DNA from 4 places in the Methylobacterium sp. NFXW15 genome. Region 4 is predicted to be linked to each of the others. Evidence: predicted binding sites of a transcription regulator. Region 4 holds the regulator's gene; each other region holds the start of a gene.
What was found. The regulator PhoB, encoded in region 4, activates phosphate uptake and scavenging genes when phosphate is short. The targets are predictions, from matches to a motif close to TGTCATNNANCTGTCAT.
Positions count from the first base shown of each region.

Region 1 (4,964 bases), on a different contig from region 4:
GGCCTCACGGGCCTACAGGTGTGGCACACCGGCCTCAGGGATCGGTCGCGATCAGACCTTGAGGCGGGTCACGTGGCCCATCTTGCGGCCGGGGCGCGACTCGCCCTTCCCGTAGAGGTGAAGATGCGCACCGGGCTCCGCCAGCAGGGCGCGCCATGCATCGACCTGATCGCCGATCAGGTTCTCCATCTCGCACGGCAGGCCGCCGGTGCGGGCCGCGCTGCCCAGCGGCCAGCCGCAGACCGCGCGCACATGCTGCTCGAACTGCGAGGACAGGGCGCCCTCAATGGTCCAATGGCCGGAATTATGGACGCGCGGGGCGATCTCGTTGACGACGAGGCGCTCCCCGCCCTCGCGCACGAGGAACATCTCCACCGCCAGCACGCCGACATAATCGAGCGCGTCCGCGATGCTGCGGGCGATGCGGACCGCCTCCTCGGCCGTCTCCGGCGACACGCCCTGAGCGGGCACGCGGGTGAAGGCGAGGATGTGGTTGCGGTGCTCGTTCTCGCAGAGGTCGAAGGCAGCGAAACTCCCGTCCGCGGCTCGAGCAGCCACGACGGAGACTTCGCGCTCGAACGGCACGAAGCCTTCGAGAATCAGCGGCGCGCCGCCGAACTCGGCGAAGATCGCATTCCGGTCGCCCTCGAAGGGTTCGCGGATCATCCGCTGGCCCTTGCCGTCATAGCCGAAGCGCCGAGTCTTAAGCACGGAGGGCAGACCGATGACGTCCAGCGCGCGCGCGAGATCGTCGGGAGTGTCGACCGCCTGGAACGGCGCGGTCGGAATGCCGAGACGATTGATGAACGCCTTCTCCGACAGCCGGTCCTGCGTGGTGGCCAGGGCGTCGGCATTGGGGTGCAGCGGCGCGTGGCGCGCCAGCACCTCCGCAGTCGCGCGGGGGATGTTCTCGAACTCGTAGGTCACGACATCGACGGAGGCCGCGAAGGCAGCGAGCGCCGCCTCGTCGTCATAGGCGGCGCAGGTCGTGCGCGCGGCGACGTCGAAAGCCGGGCTGTCCGCATCGGGCGCGTACACATGGACCTTGAGCCCGTGGTTCGCCGCCGCCAGGGCGATCATCCGGCCGAGTTGGCCTCCACCAACGATCCCGAGCACCGAGCCGGGGGCGATCGCACGAGTCGTCACGGACCTTGAGTCTCCGGCCGTTCGGCCACCGAGGAGGTTTGCGCGGCGCGCCACGCGTCGAGGCGGCCCGCCAGGGCCTCGTCCGAGAGGGCAAGCACCGCCGCAGCCAGCAGCGCCGCGTTGACCGCACCCGCCCGGCCGATGGCCAGGGTGCCGACCGGCACGCCCGCAGGCATCTGCACGATGGACAGAAGGCTGTCCTGGCCCGAGAGGGCCTTCGATTCGACCGGCACGCCGAAGACCGGCAGGCTCGTCATCGAAGCGGCCATGCCCGGCAGGTGCGCCGCCCCGCCCGCGCCCGCGATCACCACCTTGAAACCCGCGTCGCGGGCGCCCTTGGCGAAGGCCACGAGGCGGTCCGGCGTGCGGTGCGCCGAGACGATGCGGGCATCGTAGGGCACGGCCAGCGCATCGAGGGTCTGCGCGGCATGGATCATGGTTGCCCAGTCCGACTGGCTGCCCATGATGATCGCGACGGGAGGCGCCGACATGCTTGGTTCCGGCAAAAGAGGGCGCTTAACCGCGCGGATCGCGGATCGCAAGGCGTAGGGTCCGCGAACCCGCCGCGTTCAGGCGATGATGTCCGGCGTCAGCATGTCCTCGATGTAGGAAATGCGGTCGCGCAAGGTGAGCTTGCGCTTCTTCAGGCGCTGGATCTGGAGTTGGTCTCCGGCCACGCTCCGCTCCAGCGCGTCGATGGCACTGTCGAGGTCGCGATGTTCCTCGCGGAGGCGGGCGAGCTCGGATTCGAGGTCAGCCTGTCCGTTGTCACCCGACTCAGCCGCCATCACACCCTGGGAAACCGAACACCCTTCGAAGGTCAGAAGCATGCGTCACGCCTCAGCGGGGAGCAAGCGATGGGTACAACCCTTGTGAAAGGATGCCCAGCGAAAACGCTTCGACAGGTGCGCGAACCTGTGCCAGTCTGACGGTGTCAGAACGATGACAGGAGATTCGCCTCATGTCGCTGCAGACGCATCTGAGCCAACTCGCCCGGAAGCACGAAGCCCTCGAGCGTGAGATTCAGGAGGCCATCCACAAGCCCTCGTCTAGCGACCAGCATATTGCCGAACTCAAACGCCGGAAGCTTCACCTCAAGGACGAGATGAACCGGCTGCAGGCCAACGGCACCCTGCACTGACACGACCCAGACATCGCGAAAGGCCTCGTCGTCCTTCCGGGCGGCGCGGTTTTTCGTTTCGGGTGACCGGCGAGCCGATGACGGCGACGGCGGCCTGACTGCCCAAAGGGACGAGCCTCGCTTGACTCCCCCGAGCAGCCGAATCAGCTACCTTCACGCCACCGCCGGAGAGCGGGCCGCGAGGAAGCGCCGAATCGATGACGACAGCCAGCCGCTACGCTGAGACCCATGCGGCCTCCATGCGCGATCCCGAGACGTTCTGGCTCGGTGCGGCCGGGGCACTCGACTGGGACCGTGCGCCGAAGCGCGCCTTCGACCCGGACCAGGATCCCTACGGCCGCTGGTTTCCGGATGGACGGCTCAACGCATGCTACAACGCCGTGGACCGGCACGCCGATGGCGACCGCCGGGACCAGAACGCCATCGTCTACGATTCACCCGTCAGCGGCACGAAGCGCGCCATCACCTATGGCGAATTGCGCGATGAGGTCGCGACGCTCGCCGCCGTGCTGAGGGATCTCGGGGTCGGCAAGGGCGACCGCGTGGTGCTCTACATGCCGATGGTGCCCGAGGCGCTGTTCGGAATGCTCGCCTGCGCCCGGCTCGGGGCGGTTCATTCGGTGGTGTTCGGAGGCTTCGCGGCGAACGAACTCGCCAAACGCATCGAGGACGCGCAGCCGAAGGTCGTTCTTGCCGCCTCCTGCGGCATCGAGCCGAACCGGGTTGTGGCCTACAAGCCGTTGCTTGATGCGGCCATCGCCGCCTCGGCGCACAAGCCCGGTGCCTGCCTGATCCTCCAGCGCCCGCAATGCGCGGCAGCGCTGACGCCGGAGCGGGACCAGAACTGGGCCGAGACCATCGCCGCCGCGAAGGCGAGGGGTGCCAAGGCGGAATGCGTGAGCGTCGATGCGACCGATCCGCTCTACGTCCTGTACACCTCGGGTACGACGGGTAAGCCGAAGGGCGTCGTGCGCGACACGGGCGGCTACCTCGTGGCGCTCGCATGGTCGATGCCGAACCTCTACGGCGTCGCGCCGGGCGAGACCTATTTCTGCGCCTCCGACATCGGCTGGGTCGTCGGCCACTGCTACATCGTCTACGCGCCGCTCCTGCACGGTTGCACCTCGGTGCTCTACGAGGGCAAGCCGGTAGGCACGCCGGATGCGGGGGCCTTCTGGCGCGTTCTGGCCGAGCACAAGGTGGTGTGCCTGTTCACGGCCCCGACCGCTCTGCGCGCAATCAAGAAGGAAGATCCGCAGGGCGAACTGGTCGGCGACTACGACCTTTCGGCCTTCCGCTCGCTGTTCCTGGCGGGCGAGCGGGCGGACCCGGATTCCGTCGCCTGGGCCGAGCGGGTTCTGGAGCGGCCGGTCATCGACCATTGGTGGCAGACGGAAACGGGTTGGCCGATCGCGGGAAACCCGATCGGGCTGGGCCTGCTGCCGGTGAAGCATGGCAGCACCTGCGTGCCGATGCCGGGCTACGACGTGCGCATCCTCGACGAGGGCGGCAAGGAGGTGCAACGCGGCACGATGGGCACCATCGCCATCCGGCTGCCGCTACCGCCCGGCTGCCTGCCGACCTTGTGGGGCTCGGACCAGCGGATGCGGGAGAGCTACCTCTCCACCTTCCCCGGCTACTACGACACGTCGGATGCGGGCATCATCGACGAGGATGACTACATCACCGTCCTCGGACGCACCGACGACATCATCAACGTCGCCGGGCACCGGCTCTCGACGGGCGGGATGGAGGCGGTGCTGTCCGCCCACCCGGATGTCGCGGAATGCGCGGTGATCGGCATCCGCGACACTCTGAAGGGCGAGGTGCCCTGCGGCTTCGTCGTGCTGAAGGCCCGCGTGTCCCGCGATCCTTCGGAGATCGAGCGCGAACTCGTCGCCAAGGTCCGCGAGGAAATCGGACCGGTGGCGGCGTTCAAGCTGGCGCTCACCGTGCCGCGCCTGCCTAAGACCCGCTCGGGCAAGATCCTGCGCGCCACGATGAAGCGCATCGCCGATGACGAGCCCTGGACGATGCCGGCGACCATCGACGACGCGAGCGTCCTCGATGAGATCGGCAGCAGCCTCAAGGGCCGTGGGATCGGAGGGGCCTGAGCCCTACTCGTCGCCGTCGTCGTCGGGCTGGGTGATGGTGACGTCGGGCGTGGTCGCCCGTCCGATCGAGCCCGTCGACACCGGAGCGACGTCGGGACTCGTCGGGATGGCGCCTGCGCCGATGGCGATCATCCCGGCCATGGCGCGCTCCTTTTCGGGAATGCGCGAATCGCGGGAGATCATCTCGGCCTCGCGTTGCAGCCGAAGATTGCATGCACGCGACGGCAAGCCGCCCTGGGGGGTGCAGGCATCGTGCCGGGCGCAGGCCGCGTCGAGGGCGTCGATGGGCGGCAGCGGGGCATTGTTGCCCGGCCCGCAATAGTTTCCGTGGATCAGCATCTTCGGGCCACCGAAGGCAGCGGGCTGGGCCTGGGACGCTCCGGCGAAGGCGGCGCAACCGGCGGCGAAGATGATCGGGGCGGCAAGTTTCGTGAGAATCATGGTCGGGACCTCGGGCGATCTCGCCCCCTCAGGCGGCTCGCTTCGGCCGCCGCACTGCGGCGACGGTGGCAAAACGGGAGGTCATGGCGTGGGGTTCCCCACCGGATGGGGTGAGCTCCGCT
Region 1 covers NZ_JAGEKG010000006.1:94,321-99,284, reverse strand. Annotated here, with positions in the region: gene J4O73_RS14900 (5-(carboxyamino)imidazole ribonucleotide synthase) at 52-1,146, opposite strand; gene purE (5-(carboxyamino)imidazole ribonucleotide mutase) at 1,143-1,637, opposite strand; gene J4O73_RS14890 (YdcH family protein) at 1,716-1,934, opposite strand; gene J4O73_RS14885 (YdcH family protein) at 2,108-2,287, shown strand; gene J4O73_RS14880 (propionyl-CoA synthetase) at 2,485-4,401, shown strand; gene J4O73_RS14875 (hypothetical protein) at 4,405-4,842, opposite strand.
Region 1: J4O73_RS14885 (YdcH family protein) is a predicted target of PhoB. The motif match lies at 2,078-2,094, and genes of this name have one in related genera.

Region 2 (4,964 bases), on a different contig from region 4:
TTCATGAGGTGGATGTGGCGAGGGCAGGGCTATCCTGTCAACGGTCATGGCTCGCGAACCGGGCAGGAACGAGGCCACGGAGCGCCGCTGTTACTGGTTTGCCGCGGGAAATCCCGTTCGCATTCACTGGTCAGGCGCCGTTTCCCGCGCGGCGCGATACTGCGGTGTCCCCGCTTTCCCGTCGGCCGGGTGTGATCCTCGGCGGAGAACGGCTGGACCTCGCCCTTCAAATCCACAATGATGCTCCGCGACAGGACCGTTGCGGCTGCGGAAGGTCTTGGCGAAAACAAGAATTGGGCGGCCGGGACCGGTTGAGATGACGGGACGACAACGCTCAGCTTTCCGCCGGAAGGCGTGGAAGCCGCGAACGGACGTCTCGTCACGCCACAAGAACTGTCGATGATTGCCTTGGAGAGTTCCGCCCTCGCTGCAGCGCGGAATCCGTCTCCCCTGTCGCGGCCCGTGCGCCATGTGCGCGTGCGGTTCGACCGCGCAGCCCTGCGCGGTTGGCACCTGCGGCTCCTGGAGCGCCTTGCGCAGCGAGACGATTGCCGGCTCAGCGTCGAGACGGTGGAGGGCGTGGCGCCCGCCCTGCCGGGCAACGCCGAATTGTTGTTCCGGCTCGAGGCGACGATCCACGGCCTACCGCGGCCGGGGCTCGCCACCCCCGCCGCGCCCCTCGCGCTGGCTCCCTATGAGGTTACAAGGGCGGGCGCGCCTGATCTGGTCATCGACCTGTGCGGTGGGCGGCCCGAGGACGATGCCGCCCGGACATGGCGGCTCGATGTCGATGGCGTTCCCGGTGAGGCGGGAATGTTGGCAGCCCTCTTCGCCGGTCGCGCGCCGGTCTTCGCCCTGCGCGACGGGCCGGGGGAGACGGTCGCCGTCGGGCGCTTCGGCGCGGAATCGCAGAGGGTGATGCTCGTCGCCTTCGAGGATTACCTCGCCCGCACGATCACGCTCATCGAGGCCGCCCTGTCCGGCGGCGCCTCGCGCGATCTGCCGGAGGGCGACGTCCCCCGGCTCACCCGGCCCGCCCCCTTCGACATCGACGCCTGGACCGCCCGGAGCCGGGCCGCCCGGAATCTCGGACGGCAGATCGCCCGCCACCTCTACGGCCTGTGCTTCCACGGCGAGCGGTGGCGAGTTGGCTGGCGCCGGGTGGAGGGGCCGGACCTCATCGACCTGCGCCGTCATCCGCCGGGCGGCTGGACCGATCTGCCCGATGATGGGCGGCGCTTCTACGCCGACCCGGTCGCCATCGCCCGAGGCGGGGTGGTGACGCTCTTCGTGGAAGAATTCGAATATGCCCGCGCCAAGGGCGTGATCTCGGCGGTGCGCTTCGGGCCGCACGGTCCGGTGGGCCGCCCCGAGCCGGTGCTCGAACGCGACACGCACCTGTCCTATCCCTTCGTGTTCGAGTCCGGTGGGGAGGTCTGGATGATCCCCGAATCGAGCCGCTCGGCCACGATCGACCTGTACCGGGCGACGCGATTCCCCGGCGGCTGGGTGCACGAGGCGGTGCTGGTAGCGGGCGTGGTCGCGAGCGACGCCACCCTGCTCCGCCATCACGGCCGCTGGTGGCTGTTCGCCACGGTTCGCCCGGGCGGCGGATCCTATTCGGATTCGCTCTATCTCTGGTCGGCGGACGATTTCCGGGGGCCCTGGACGGCCCATCCGCGCAATCCCGTCCTGATCGACATCGCCTCCGCGAGGCCCGCAGGTCCCATCGTCCTGCGGAATGGGAAGCTGATCCGTCCGGTGCAGGATTGCCGGGGCAGCTACGGCGCGGCGCTCGGCCTCGCACGGATCCTGCAACTCGATGAGGACGGATTCGCCCAGCGCATCGAGACTTACCTGAGCGCGGGCAGCGATTGGCGGGGATCGCGCATGCACATGTACAGCGCGGCGGGGGGGCTCGAATTCATCGACGGCTCCCACCGCCACCGGATGAGACTGCCGCTGTAACCCCGCCCATCACGCGCGCAATGACGGCGAACTGATCGCCCCCGTGCGCCTTGGTCATCGAACCGTCACAGACAACCCGCCAAGGCACGGGACAAACCGCTTTGCCAAAGGGCTTCCGCGCATGGACTTCCACCGCCGCTTTACCGTCCTGATGTGCACCCCGGCCTTCGATCCGGACGATCTCGAGGGCGCGCGCGTCAATCAGATCGTGTCGGCGGTCGAGCAGCGCGGCTTCGAGGTGGTGCGCGCCCGCCGCGTCGAGGACGCGGCCATCGCCGTGCAGACCGATGCGGCGGTGGGGTGCCTCGTGGTGGATTGGGGCAAGCGCGGTCTCGACGGAAAGGCCGCCGCCCTCATCGACATGATGCGCCGACGCGGCCTCGAAATGCCGATCGTCATCATGGTCCGCCGCAAGCGGCTGGAGGACATTCCGGTCGAGCTGCTGGACTTCATAGACGGCTACATCTTCCTCGCGGAAGAGACGCCGGAATTCATCGCCCGCGGCCTCGTCAGCCGGGTGACGCAATATGCCGAGACCCTGAAGACGCCGTTCTTCGGCGCGCTGGTCGACTATGCCGAGAAGGGCAATCAGCTCTGGACCTGCCCCGGCCACAATGGCGGCATCTTCTACAATCGCTCGCCGATCGGCCGCATCTTCGTCGAGCATCTGGGCGAAGCGATCTTTCGCGACGACCTCGACAACTCGGTCCTCGACCTCGGCGACCTGCTGACCCACGAGGGCCCGGCGCTCAAGGCGCAGAAGGAGGCCGCCGCCATCTTCGGCGCGGAGAAGACCTACTTCGTCCTCAACGGCACCTCGGCCTCCAACAAGATCGTGCTGTCGTCCCTCGTGGCCGAAGACGATCTCGTCCTGTTCGACCGCAACAACCACAAGGCCGCCCATCACGGCGCCCTGTTCCTCGGCGGCGGCATCCCGATCTTTTTGGAAACGGACCGGAACGCTTTCGGGCTGATCGGCCCGATCTGCCATGAGGCTTTGGACGAGCAGCGCATCCGCGAGAAGATCCGCACCAACCCGCTGGTGAAGGACCGGGAGGCGTGGCGCCGGGAGCGGCCGTTCCGCGTCGCGGTGATCGAGCAATGCACCTATGACGGCACGATCTACGATGCCCGGATGATCGTGCAGAAGATCGGCCATCTCTGCGACTACATCCTGTTCGACGAGGCCTGGGCGGGCTTCATGAAGTTCCACCCCCTGTTCCAGGGGCGCTACGCCATGGGGCTGACCGGCCTCGACGAGACCTCGCCGGGCATCGTCGCCACGCAATCGACCCACAAGCAGCTCGCGAGCTTCAGCCAGGCCTCGCAGATCCATACCAAGGACAGCCACCTGCGCGGCCAGACCCGGCGGGTGGAGCACAAGCGGCTCAACGAGAGCTTCCTCGTTCACGCCTCGACCTCACCCTTCTACCCGCTCTTCGCCTCGCTCGATGTCGGCGCGCAGATGATGAAGGGCCGCTCGGGCATGATCCTGTGGGACGACACGATCCGCCTCGGCATCGAGTGGCGCAAGAAGGTCCGTGCCATCCGCCGCGAATTCGAGGAGAACGAGGCCGATCCCGCCCGCCGCTGGTTCTTCGATCCCTTCGTGCCCGACCGGGTGAACGGACCGGAGGGCAAGCAGACCTGGGAGAGCCTGCCGACCGACGTGCTCGCTTCGGATGCCCGCTACTGGGAGCTGACCCCCGGCGCGTCCTGGCACGGCTTCACCCACGTAGCGCCGGGCTACGCGATCACCGATCCGAACAAGCTGACGGTGCTCACCCCCGGTTTCGACCGGAAGACCGGCGCCTATGCCGCGCATGGCGTGCCTGCGCCGATCGTGGCGCAATACCTGCGTGAGAACCGGATCGTCGCCGAGAAGAACGATCTGAACTCGCTGCTCTTCCTGCTGACCCCGGGCGTGGAATCGTCCAAGGCCGGCACGCTGATCTCCGGGCTCGTCGCCTTCAAGCGGCTGCACGACGACAACGTGCTTCTGGAGGAGGCCATGCCGCAATTCGTCGGTCGGCGCCCGAACCGCTATCGCGGCGTTCGCCTACGCGACCTCTGCGCCGACTTCCACACCTTCCATCGGGAGCACGGCACCTCGGCGCTCCAGCGCAAGCAGTTCATGCCGGAGCATCTGCCGGAAATGGTGATGCCGCCGAAGCAGGCCTCGCAGATGCTCACCCGCAACAAGGTCGATTACGTGCCGATCGCGGAAGCGGAAGGCCGGATCGCCACGACGCTCATGCTGGTCTACCCGCCGGGCATCGGCACGGTGCTGCCGGGCGAGCGTCTGAACGAGCGGGCCAAGCCCATGCTCGACTATTTCAAGATGTTCGAGGCCTCGGCCAACCTGTTCCCCGGCTTCGAGGCCGAGATTCAGGGTGTCTACCGCGAGGTCGATCCGGACGGGCGCATCCGCTTCCACACCTACGTCCTGCGCGAGGGGGCCTGATGGGACCGGGCGAACCCTGCCCTGAGATCGTGATCCGCCCGTCCTCCGATGCGGACGTGGCGGCGATGATCGCGATCTACGAGCACCATATCGGCAAGGGCGTGGGGGATACGGGCGACTTCGAGGAGGAGCGCCTGTTGCCCGACGACCTGAAGCGCCGCCGCAAGACCATGCGCAAGAAACGCCTGCCGCATCTCGTGGCGGAGCGGAACGGCGAGGTGGCCGGCTATGCCTACGCCGTGCCGTTCCGGAAGCGGCCCGCCTATCGCTACACGCTGAAGCACTCGATCTACGTGCACCATGGCCATCTGCATGCGGGCATCGGGCGGCGGTTGTTGCCCGCGCTGGTCGAGGCCTGCGCGGCGGGCGGCTACCGGCAGATGATCGGCTACATCGACGCCGCCAACGAGGCGAGCTTGCGCCTGCACGAGACCTGCGGCTTCCGCCGGGTCGGCTACCTTCCGTCAGTCGGCTACAAATATGGCCGCTGGACCGACAGCGTGATGGTGCAATGCGCGCTGGGCACCGGCTC
Region 2 covers NZ_JAGEKG010000001.1:631,757-636,720, reverse strand. Annotated here, with positions in the region: gene ispH (4-hydroxy-3-methylbut-2-enyl diphosphate reductase) at 1-5, opposite strand, end outside; gene J4O73_RS03055 (glucosamine inositolphosphorylceramide transferase family protein) at 400-1,968, shown strand; gene J4O73_RS03050 (Orn/Lys/Arg decarboxylase N-terminal domain-containing protein) at 2,090-4,432, shown strand; gene J4O73_RS03045 (GNAT family N-acetyltransferase) at 4,432-4,964, shown strand, end outside.
Region 2: J4O73_RS03050 (Orn/Lys/Arg decarboxylase N-terminal domain-containing protein) is a predicted target of PhoB. The motif match lies at 2,021-2,037, and genes of this name have one in related genera.

Region 3 (4,964 bases), on a different contig from region 4:
CGGGCGGCACCGTCCTCCAGGCAGGCGCGGTAGAAATCGACCCCGAACAGGTTCACGCCGTAGGACCCGGCGAGGTCGTAGAACGCGTTGCCGTCGAGATCGGTGATCGTCACCCCGTCTGAGGCCGCCATGAAGGCGCCCGCGCCGAGGTTGCGGCGCACGGGCTCCGCGAATTGGAACGGTACCCGGTAGAGACCGGTGAATTGAAGGTCCGACAGGCCGGAGCGCACGCCCTCCGTTTCCGCCCGGCTCTTCCCGTATCGCGTGCGGAACAGGTCCGACAGCCGGGCGAAGGCGGCTTCGCGCGCCTGCGCCACCGTCTCCGGCGGATCGTCGGCACGGAAGAACTGTCGCGAATCGTAGGCATAGGCGGGGATCTGACGGGCGATTCGCCGGGCCATCCGGGCATGGCCGGTCAGCGACGGGTGCTTCGCCCGTGAGAGCTGCAGGCGCCGCACGGCGGGCGGCAGGGCGAGGGCGACCGCCGCGGCGGCCGACAGGGAAGTGAGAATCGGATCCATCACGGATCGCGGCTAACGGGAACGGTTCACGGGATGATGACGCTTCGCGAAGGTCTCGGCCGCATCAGCGCGCAGGAGGACCTGAACTTCCTCCTCACCAACCGGCTGCCCCGCCGCCTTGCCACGCAGGTGATGGGCAAGGTGAGCCGGATCGAGCAGCCCCTGGTGCGGGATGCCTCGATCGGCTTGTGGCGGCTGTTCTGCGATGTCGATCTGTCCGATGCGAAGGAGACCCGCTTCAGGAGCCTGCACGATGCCTTCATCCGCGAACTCCGCCCCGGCGCCCGGCGGATCGACCCGGACCCCTCCGTGCTGGTCAGCCCCTCGGACGCGATCCTCGGGGCGAACGGCATTGTCGCCGCCGGGCAGGTGCTGCAGGTGAAGGGGAGCGCCTACCGCCTCGCCGACCTCGTGCAGGACGAGGCTCTGGCGCGCTCCCACGAGGGCTGCGCCTACGCGACGCTTCGCCTGACGGCGGGGATGTACCACCGCTTCCACGCACCGGCCGATTTGCGGGTCGACTCGGTGCGTCATCTCTGGGGCGATACGTGGAACGTGAACCCCATTGCCCTGAAGCGGGTCGAGGCCCTGTTCTGCCGCAACGAGCGCGCGGTCATTCGGATCCGGTTGCCCGACGGGGCGGCGATGACGCTGGTGCCGGTGGCCGCGATCCTCGTCGCCGGGCTGAAGCTCGGCTTTCTGCCCGAGGGCGGCAATCTGCGCACCACGGGCGGGCGGGTACTCCCCTGCGCCGCCGCCCTCGCGCGGGGCGAGGAGATGGGCTGGTTCGAGCACGGCTCGACCATCGTCGTGCTCGCGCCCCCCGGTTACACCCTCGATCCGGCCCTGAGCGAGGGCGCGCGGCTGCGCATGGGGCAGGCGCTGCTGCGGGCGCCGATCCGATCACATTGACCTCACCGTCCTTGCGAGCGAAGCGAAGCAATCCAGGGCAGCGCGACAGTCGGACAACGGCCCACCGCCCCTGGATTGCTTCACTGCGCTCGCAAGGACGGCGCTCGTAACTGCCCGGGAGCGACATGAGCGAACCCCGCTACGCGATCTATGCCTTGCCGGAGGCAGGATCAGCCTTGGAACACTTCGGCCGGTCGGTTCTCGGAATCGACAACGTCACCGCGGAGGCCGTCGCTCATCCGGCCGACCTGCCTGATCTCGCGGGCGTGACGGTCGCGCCCCGCGTCTACGGCTTCCACGCGACCTTGAAGGCGCCAATGCGACTCGTGCCCGGCTGCACCGAGGCTCATCTTTTGGAGCACGTGCAGCGCCTCGCCGCCGCGCATCCGCCCGTAGCGGTGGGAGAACTCGCCGTCGCGGCGCTCGGCCGCTTCCTGGCGCTGGTGCCGGTGGCGGCGCCTGCCGCCCTCGCCCTGCTAGCGGCGGAATGCGTCGCGGCCCTCGATCCCCTTCGGGCGCCCCTCACGGAGGCCGAGATCGCCAAGCGGAAGCCCGAGCGGCTGAGCCCCCGCGCCCGCGCGCTCCTCGACAGGTGGGGCTACCCCCATGTCTTCGAGGAGTTCCGCTTTCACATGACCCTCACCGACGCCCTACCGCCGGAGGCACAGGCCGATTGGAAGGCCCGCCTGACGGAGGCGTACCTGAAGAGTGGCGCGGGGCCGCTCACAATCCGGTCTCTCGGCATCCTGCGCCAGGACGGGGCGGCGCCGTTCCGCCTGCTGGCGCGCATCCCCTTCGGATGGAGCGAGTGATCGCGTCCGGCTCGGGATGATGATTCCCAAGCGCGATGAGAGGTCTTCAGCCAGGAGTCTGAGAGAGAAGATCGACGTCATCGCTGCGCAAAGCCGCCAAGACGACGGTGTCCCGCAATAATACTTCGCCGGCAATCGTCATCTAATCGTCGTGCAAGATGTGTCTACGGAACTACACAAGTTGTGGGTTCCCGAATGCTCGTCATCGACCATCTGACGCGCCACTATGGTGACCGTCGCGCTCTGGACGGCGTGTCCCTGCGCATCGAGCCGGGGAGCTTCGTCGGAGTGATCGGCCGGTCTGGTGCGGGCAAGTCGACGCTGCTGCGTCTCATCAACCGGCTCGCCGAGCCGAGTTCCGGCCGCATCCTGCACGGCGGGACGAATGTCACCGCCCTGAGCGGGCGTCAGTTGCGGGACTGGCGCGCGCGCTGCGCCATGATCTTCCAGCAATTCAATCTCGTCGGTCGTCTCGACGTGATGACGAATGTGCTGATGGGCCGCCTCAGCCATGTGCCGAGCCACCGCTCGCTCCTGCGGATGTGGTCCGAGGAGGATAAGGCCATGGCGCTGGCCTCCCTCGACGGGTTCGATATGGGCCAGTTCGCAGGCGTGCGGGCCGACCAGTTGTCCGGCGGCCAGCAGCAGCGCGTCGCCATCGCCCGCGCCCTGGTGCAGGAGCCCGAGATCATCCTCGCGGACGAGCCGGTCGCCTCCCTCGATCCGCGCAACACGCGCCTCGTGATGGACGCGCTGTCCGATGTGAACAAGCGCTACGGAATCACCGTGGTGTGCAACCTCCACTCGCTCGATCTCGCCCGCGCCTATTGCGACCGGCTCATCGGTCTCGTCGCCGGGCGGGTCGTGTTCGACGGGCGCGGCTTCGACCTCACCGAGGATGTGGCCCGCCGCCTCTATGGCCTGGAGGCGGGCGAGGTTCTGGACGACGAGGCGCCCATGCCGCCTCCGAACATGACGATTCCGGCGCGCCCGGCCCATCACGCGGCCCTCGGCGCCTGACAGACCGGACCTGAGGAAACGCCCGACTCTCGACCGGCAAGTGCCGGAACGATGACCTGCGAACGGAGACGATCGATGATCACGAGACGGACCCTGGCCGGCGCCGCCCTGGCGCTCGGGCTCTTCGGTGGCGTGGCCCATGCGGACGACGCCTGGAAGGCGCAGTATCTGGAGCTGACCCTGGCCGTGATCCCGGCCGAGAACGCCTCCGGCACGACGGATCGCTATGCGCCGCTCACCGAATACTTGACCAAGTCCCTCGGCGTGCCGGTCAAGCTACGCGTCGCCAACGATTACGCGGCGGTGATCGAGGGCCAGCGCGCGGGCAACATCCAGATCGCCTTCTACGGCCCGGCCTCCTTCGCCCGCGCCGTGCTGACGGGGGTGAAGATCGATCCGATCGTCAACCAGAAGCATGAGACCGGCGTGTCGGGCTATTACTCGGTCATCTATGTGAAGGCCGACAGCCCGTACAAGACGATCGAGGATCTGAAGGGCAAGAACCTCGCCCTGGTCGATCCGAATTCCACCTCCGGCAACCAAGCGCCGCGCTTCTTCCTGAAGCGGGCGGGTTACGAGGTCGACAAGTTCTTCGGCAAGACGGTCTTCGCGGGCAGCCACGAGAATGCAGTGCTCGCGCTGACGCAAGGCACGGCCGACGCGGCGGCGAACCTGTGGAACTCCGAGACCGACACCATGGTCACCCGCATGGCGGCCAAGGGTCTTCTGAAGAACGCTGACGGCACCCCGATGAAGCAATCGGATTTCCGTGTGGTCTTCAAGTCGGACTTCCTGCCCGAAGGCCCCTTCGCGATGCTGGACAGCCTGCCCGCCGACCTGAAGGCGAAGCTCCGTACCGCCTTCGAAGAGCTGCCCACCAAGGACAAGGCTGCCTTCGACCGTCTTTCCGACGGGAAGGACAAGGGCCTGACTCCCGTGACCATGAAGGATTACCAGCCGATCATCGACATGCTGAAGTTCAACGACGAGCAGCGCCGCAAGTCGTAGCGCCCAAGGGACCCCATCCAAACCCGTCATTGCGAGCAACGCGAAGCCATCCAGGGATCCGCCTCGTCTTAAGACGTCCCGCCCCTCTGGATTGCTTCGCTGCGCTCGCAATGACGGTCGGACACTTTTCCGCTTCTTCTCACCAAACGGCGAGCGACCGTTGCCGCGTCTGACGCTCCTTCCGCCTGAACGGGCCGCCGAACTTGTCGGACGTTACGCCGCCGCGCGGGCGGGCGCCCGGCGGCGGCTCCTCGTGGGCCTCGTCGTCCTGGCGGCGCTCGTTGTCCTCGCCTCTTACGCGGCCGAAGTGCGCCCGCTGGTGCTCGCCGGGAATATCGACAAGTTCACCGCCTACATCGCTCAGATCGTACCGGTGCTGCGCCCCGCCCAGCTCGGGGGCGATCTTGCCGAATGGTATTGGGGCCTGCCGAAATGGCTCTCGCTCCTCGGCGAAACCCTCCTGATGGCCTATCTCGGCACGCTGCTCGGGGCCCTCGGCGGCTTCGTCCTGTGCTTCGTCGCCGCCGGAAACCTCATCCGCAGCCCCGCCCTGCGCTTTGGGGCCAAGCGCTTCCTCGAAATCTGCCGCACCGTGCCGGAGATCGTCTTCGCGCTGATCTTCGTCATTGCCTTCGGCCTCGGGCCGATGGTCGGCGTGCTGGCGCTTGCCATCCACACGACGGGCGCGCTC
Region 3 covers NZ_JAGEKG010000001.1:212,850-217,813, reverse strand. Annotated here, with positions in the region: gene J4O73_RS01075 (aminotransferase class III-fold pyridoxal phosphate-dependent enzyme) at 1-521, opposite strand, end outside; gene asd (archaetidylserine decarboxylase) at 558-1,433, shown strand; gene J4O73_RS01065 (DUF1045 domain-containing protein) at 1,559-2,245, shown strand; gene phnC (phosphonate ABC transporter ATP-binding protein) at 2,441-3,265, shown strand; gene phnD (phosphonate ABC transporter substrate-binding protein) at 3,341-4,273, shown strand; gene phnE (phosphonate ABC transporter, permease protein PhnE) at 4,434-4,964, shown strand, end outside.
Region 3: phnC (phosphonate ABC transporter ATP-binding protein) is a predicted target of PhoB. The motif match lies at 2,382-2,398, and genes of this name have one in related genera.

Region 4 (4,964 bases):
CGGCCGGTCTTCGGCTTCGAGACCTTGACCCTCGCCCCCTACGATCGCCGTCTCATCGAACCGGCCCTGCTCGATACGAGCGAGCGCGCCTGGATCGACTCCTACCACGCGCGGGTGCGGGAGGCGCTGGCGCCGCTCCTCGACGCGCCGACGCGGGACTGGCTGGAGACGGCGACGGCCCCGCTCGGCGCATGATGCGGCCCCAATCCGGCGCGAAGAGTTTCGCATGATCGCCCGCCTTCTCCTGCTCCTTGCCTGCCTCGGCTTCGCTTCGAGTCTCGGCCCGTCCCAGGCTCAGGGCCTGCGTCCGCCCGCCGATCTCGTGCGGGCGAGCCTCGCGGCGGAGCCGCAGGCGGTTGCGGGCGGCACGCCCTTCACCCTCGCCGTCACGATGACGCTGAAGCCCGGCTGGCACGTCTACTGGCGCAATCCCGGCGATTCCGGCCTTCCGCCGGAGATCACGTGGACTTTGCCCGCCGGGTTCGGCACCGGGGGCCTCCGCTGGCCCGCGCCGCACCGCATCCCGATCGCGACGCTGATGAACTACGGCTACGAGGGCGAGGTGACGCTCCTCGTGCCGGTCTCGCCGCCGCCGAGCCTCGATCCGGCCGAACCGGTGCGGCTCGCGGGCAAGCTGACCTATCTCGTTTGCGAGACGGAGTGCATTCCGGGCTCGGCCGATCTGAGCCTGACTCTGCCGGTCGGCAAGGCGACGCCCGATCCGGCCAACGCTGCCCTGTTCGCCCGCGCGCGGGCCGCCCTGCCCGTCGCGCCGGTCTGGCCACAGCGTCTTTCCCGCGAGGGCGACCGGATCCGCCTGGATTTCGCCGCGAGCGGCCTGAAGCCGGATTCGATCAAATCCGCTGCCTATTTCCCCTATGGCGAGACGGCGATCGACAACGCCGCCGAACAGACGCTGAGCGTCGATGACCAGGGTCTGCATCTCACCTTGGCGCGGGGGGACGACAAGACCTTCCCCGGGTCCCTGCCCGGCGTGCTGACGGTGGAGGAAGAGACCGGCAACGGCGTCGTGCGCCTCGCCTTCGCCTATGGCGACGAGCCCGCGGCGGTGCCCTCGGCCATGCCGTCCGCGAGCACTCCCGCATCCTCCGGCGCCCCTTCCCAGCCGGCGGACCAGCCGACGCTCCTGGCAGCGATCGGTCTCGCGCTGCTCGGCGGGCTTATTCTCAACCTGATGCCCTGCGTTTTCCCGGTCCTTTCGATCAAGGTGCTCGGCCTCGTCCGCCAGTCGGGCGAGAGTCTGGGGCGGGTGCGGCTTCACGGCCTCGCCTACACGGCGGGCGTGCTCGCGAGCTTCCTTGGGCTTGCCGGGCTGCTGATCGGTCTGAAGGGCGGCGGGGCGAGCCTCGGTTGGGGCTTCCAATTGCAATCGCCGCCGGTCGTGGCCGGTCTTGCCTATCTGCTCGTCGCGGTGGGTTTGAGCCTGTCGGGGGTGTTCTCCCTCGGCGGGCGATTCGCGGGGATCGGCGACGGCCTGACCCGCCGGGCCGGACTCTCGGGCTCGTTCTTCACCGGCGTGCTCGCAACGCTCGTCGCCACTCCCTGCACCGCTCCCTTCATGGGCGCGGCGGTGGGCTTCGCGCTGACGCAGGGACCCGCCGTGGCGCTGGCGGTGTTCGCCGCCCTCGGGCTCGGCCTCTCGCTGCCCTTCCTCGCTCTGACCCTGTGGCCCGGCGCCGTACGGATCCTTCCCCGCCCCGGCGCATGGATGGAGACGCTGAAGCAGGCGCTTGCCTTCCCGGTCTATGCCACGGCGGCGTGGCTGATCTGGGTGCTGGCGCAGCAGGTCGATGCGCGCGGCCTGTTCGCAGCGCTCATCGGCGTCGTGCTCGTGGGCTTCGCGGCCTGGGCCTGGGAACGCAGCCGCAACGCGACTCCCCTCGGGGAGCGAATCTTCCAGGGGTTGGCCGGCCTCGCGGTCATCGCCGTGGTGACTTTGGGCTTCGGCCTGTCGCAGCAGCCTGCCCTGTCGACGGCGCAGGCCGCTTCCGAGGGCACCGAGCCGTTCAGCCGGACGCGGCTCGATACCTTGCGCGACGCGCGGCGCCCGGTCTTCGTGAACCTGACGGCGGCGTGGTGCATCACCTGCGCCGTCAACGAGACCACCTCGCTGTCGCGACCGTCCGTTCAGGCGGCGATGCGGGCCAAGGGCGTCACCTACCTGAAGGGTGACTGGACCAACCAGAACCCGGAGATCACCCGTCTGCTCGAAGAACACGGCCGCAGCGGCGTGCCGCTCTACCTGCTCTACACGCAGGGCGAGCCGCAGGTGCTGCCGCAGATCCTCACGGAGGGCACAGTGCTGGACGCCCTGTCCGCCATCCCCGACCGCACGGCCGCGGTCCGCTAGATCACGCTTCGAGGGAGAAGGTCTCGTCGAAGGCGTAGCCCGAGCCGCGCACGGTGCGGATCGGGTCGGTCTGGCGCGGCCCGTTGAGCGCCTTGCGCAGGCGGCCGACATGCACGTCCACGGTGCGCTCGTCGATATAGACGTCGTGGCCCCACACGCCGTCGAGCAATTGCTCGCGGGAGAAGACCCGGCCGGGGCTGAGCATCAGGAATTCGAGCAGCCGGAACTCGGTCGGCCCCAGATGGAGTTCGGTGCCGCCGCGCCGGACGCGATGACCGGTGCGGTCGAGCTCGATGTCACCCGCCGCCAACCGGTCGGCGACATGGGCGGGCTTGGCGCGGCGTAGGAGGGCGCGCACCCGCGCCAGCAATTCCGGCACCGAGAACGGCTTGACGATGTAATCGTCCGCACCGGTGCCGAGGCCGCGTACCCGGTCGCCTTCCTCGCCCCTGGCGGTGAGCATGATGACCGGCAGACGCTCGGTCTCGCGACGCGCCCGGATGCGGCGACAGAGTTCGATGCCCGACAGGCCCGGAAGCATCCAGTCGAGCAGGACGAGGTCGGGGGTGCGCTCGGCGAGCAGCAACTCGGCGTCGTCGCCCCGCGCGGCGGAATCGACGCTGAAGCCCTCTGCCTCCAGATTGTACCGCAGGAGGGTGGTGAGCGCCTCTTCGTCCTCGACGATCAGGACACGCATGGCCGGTGGTCCATTCCACGCCGGATGCCCCCGGCCGAAGGCGACCGAGGGGTCCGGGCAACGCTGTTACGCCGCGCGGCCTTCCTGAGCGAGGGCCGCGCCGTCGATGGGTCAGGTCCTGCCGGGCCTGAGAGCCTCTCACAAAATTCCCGCTAAGCCGTCGAGGCCAGGGGGAGAACTCCCGGTGAACGGGAGTTCTATGAGGAGCTCTTAGGCGCCCGGCACGACCGTCGTGTAGTTCGAGGCGTCGTTCTTCGGGCGCTCGCCCATGAAGATCTCGCCGGTCTGAAGATAATGGATAGTCTCGGCGATGTTGGTGGTGTGATCGCCGATGCGCTCCACGTTCTTGGCGCAGAACAGGAGATGCGTGCAGAACGAGATGTTGCGCGGATCCTCCATCATGTAGGTCAGGAGTTCGCGGAACAGGGAATTGTACAGGGCGTCGATCTCGCCGTCCCGTTCCCACACGTCGTGGGCGGCCTTGATGTCACGGCTCGCATAGGCGTCCAGCACGTCCTTGAGCTGCCCCTCGGCGAGGTCGCTCATGTGGCGTACGCCGAGCACGATCTTCTGCGCGGGCGACTGGTCGGCGATGGCGGTGACACGCTTGGCGACGTTCTTGGCGAGGTCGCCGATGCGCTCGAGATCGCCCGAGACGCGGATGGCCGAGATGGTCTCGCGGAGGTCCACCGCCATGGGCTGGCGGCGGGCGATGAGCAGGACCGCCTTCTCCTCGATCTCGCGCTGGAGCGTGTCGAGCCGCTTGTCGGCCAGAATCACCGCCTGGGCGAGGTTCTCGTCCTTGCGGGCGAGGGCGAGGGTCGCCTCGCCGGTCATCTTCTCGGCGACGCCGCCCATCTCCGAGATCGACCGGCGCAGGTCCTCTAGGTCCGTGTCGTAGGACGTGACGATATGGCCGGGCATGGCGAGACCTCCGCGAATCCTGATCTGTGGCTCAGCCGAAGCGGCCGGTGATGTAGTCCTGGGTGCGGCGCTCGGTGGGGTTCATGAAGATCTTGTTGGTCTGGTCGAACTCGACCAGTTCGCCGAGATACATGAAGGCCGTGTACTGCGAGATGCGGGCCGCCTGCTGCATGTTGTGCGTGACGATGACGATGGTGAACTCGTCGCGCAGCTGCTCCATCAGCTCCTCGATGCGGCCGGTCGAGATCGGGTCGAGGGCCGAGGTCGGCTCGTCGAACAGGATCACCTCCGGACGCTGCGCCACGGTGCGGGCGATGCAGAGGCGCTGCTGCTGGCCACCGGAAAGGCCGGTGCCGGGCTGCTTGAGCTTGTCCTTCACCTCGTCCCAGAGGGCGGACTTGCGCAGGGATTCCTCGACACGGACGTCGAGCTCCGCCTTGGGCAGCTTCTCGTAGAGGCGCAGGCCGAAGGCGACATTGTCGTAGATCGACATCGGGAACGGCGTCGGCTTCTGGAACACCATGCCGATGCGTGACCGCAGCTCGTTCAGGTCGACGTTCGAATCGAGCACGTTGCGCCCGTCGAGCAGGATCTGCCCCTCGGCGCGCTGCTCCGGGTAGAGACTGTAGATGCGGTTGAAGCACCGCAGCAGGGTCGACTTTCCGCAGCCCGAGGGGCCGATCAGCGCCGTCACCTGCCGATCGTAGAAGTCGAGGTTGACGTTCTTCAGGCCGTGGAACGACCCGTAGTAGAAGTTCAGGTCCTTCACGGCGATGCGGACGGCCCGGCCGGCGGCAGGGGCGTTGTGGCCCATGGCACCTGTCGGCCTTGCGGAGGCGGCGTTCATCGTCATGTCCTCGTGGTGGGATCGTACGTCACGCGGGGTCAGCGGGAACGCTGGGGCTTGATCACGATGCGGGCGACGATCGACAGGGCCAGGATGGTCCCGGTGATCAGGAGGGCGCCGGCCCA
Region 4 covers NZ_JAGEKG010000008.1:239,814-244,777, forward strand. Annotated here, with positions in the region: gene J4O73_RS18725 (M24 family metallopeptidase) at 1-195, shown strand, start outside; gene J4O73_RS18730 (protein-disulfide reductase DsbD family protein) at 227-2,371, shown strand; gene phoB (phosphate regulon transcriptional regulator PhoB) at 2,373-3,068, opposite strand; gene phoU (phosphate signaling complex protein PhoU) at 3,279-3,992, opposite strand; gene pstB (phosphate ABC transporter ATP-binding protein PstB) at 4,024-4,806, opposite strand; gene pstA (phosphate ABC transporter permease PstA) at 4,878-4,964, opposite strand, start outside.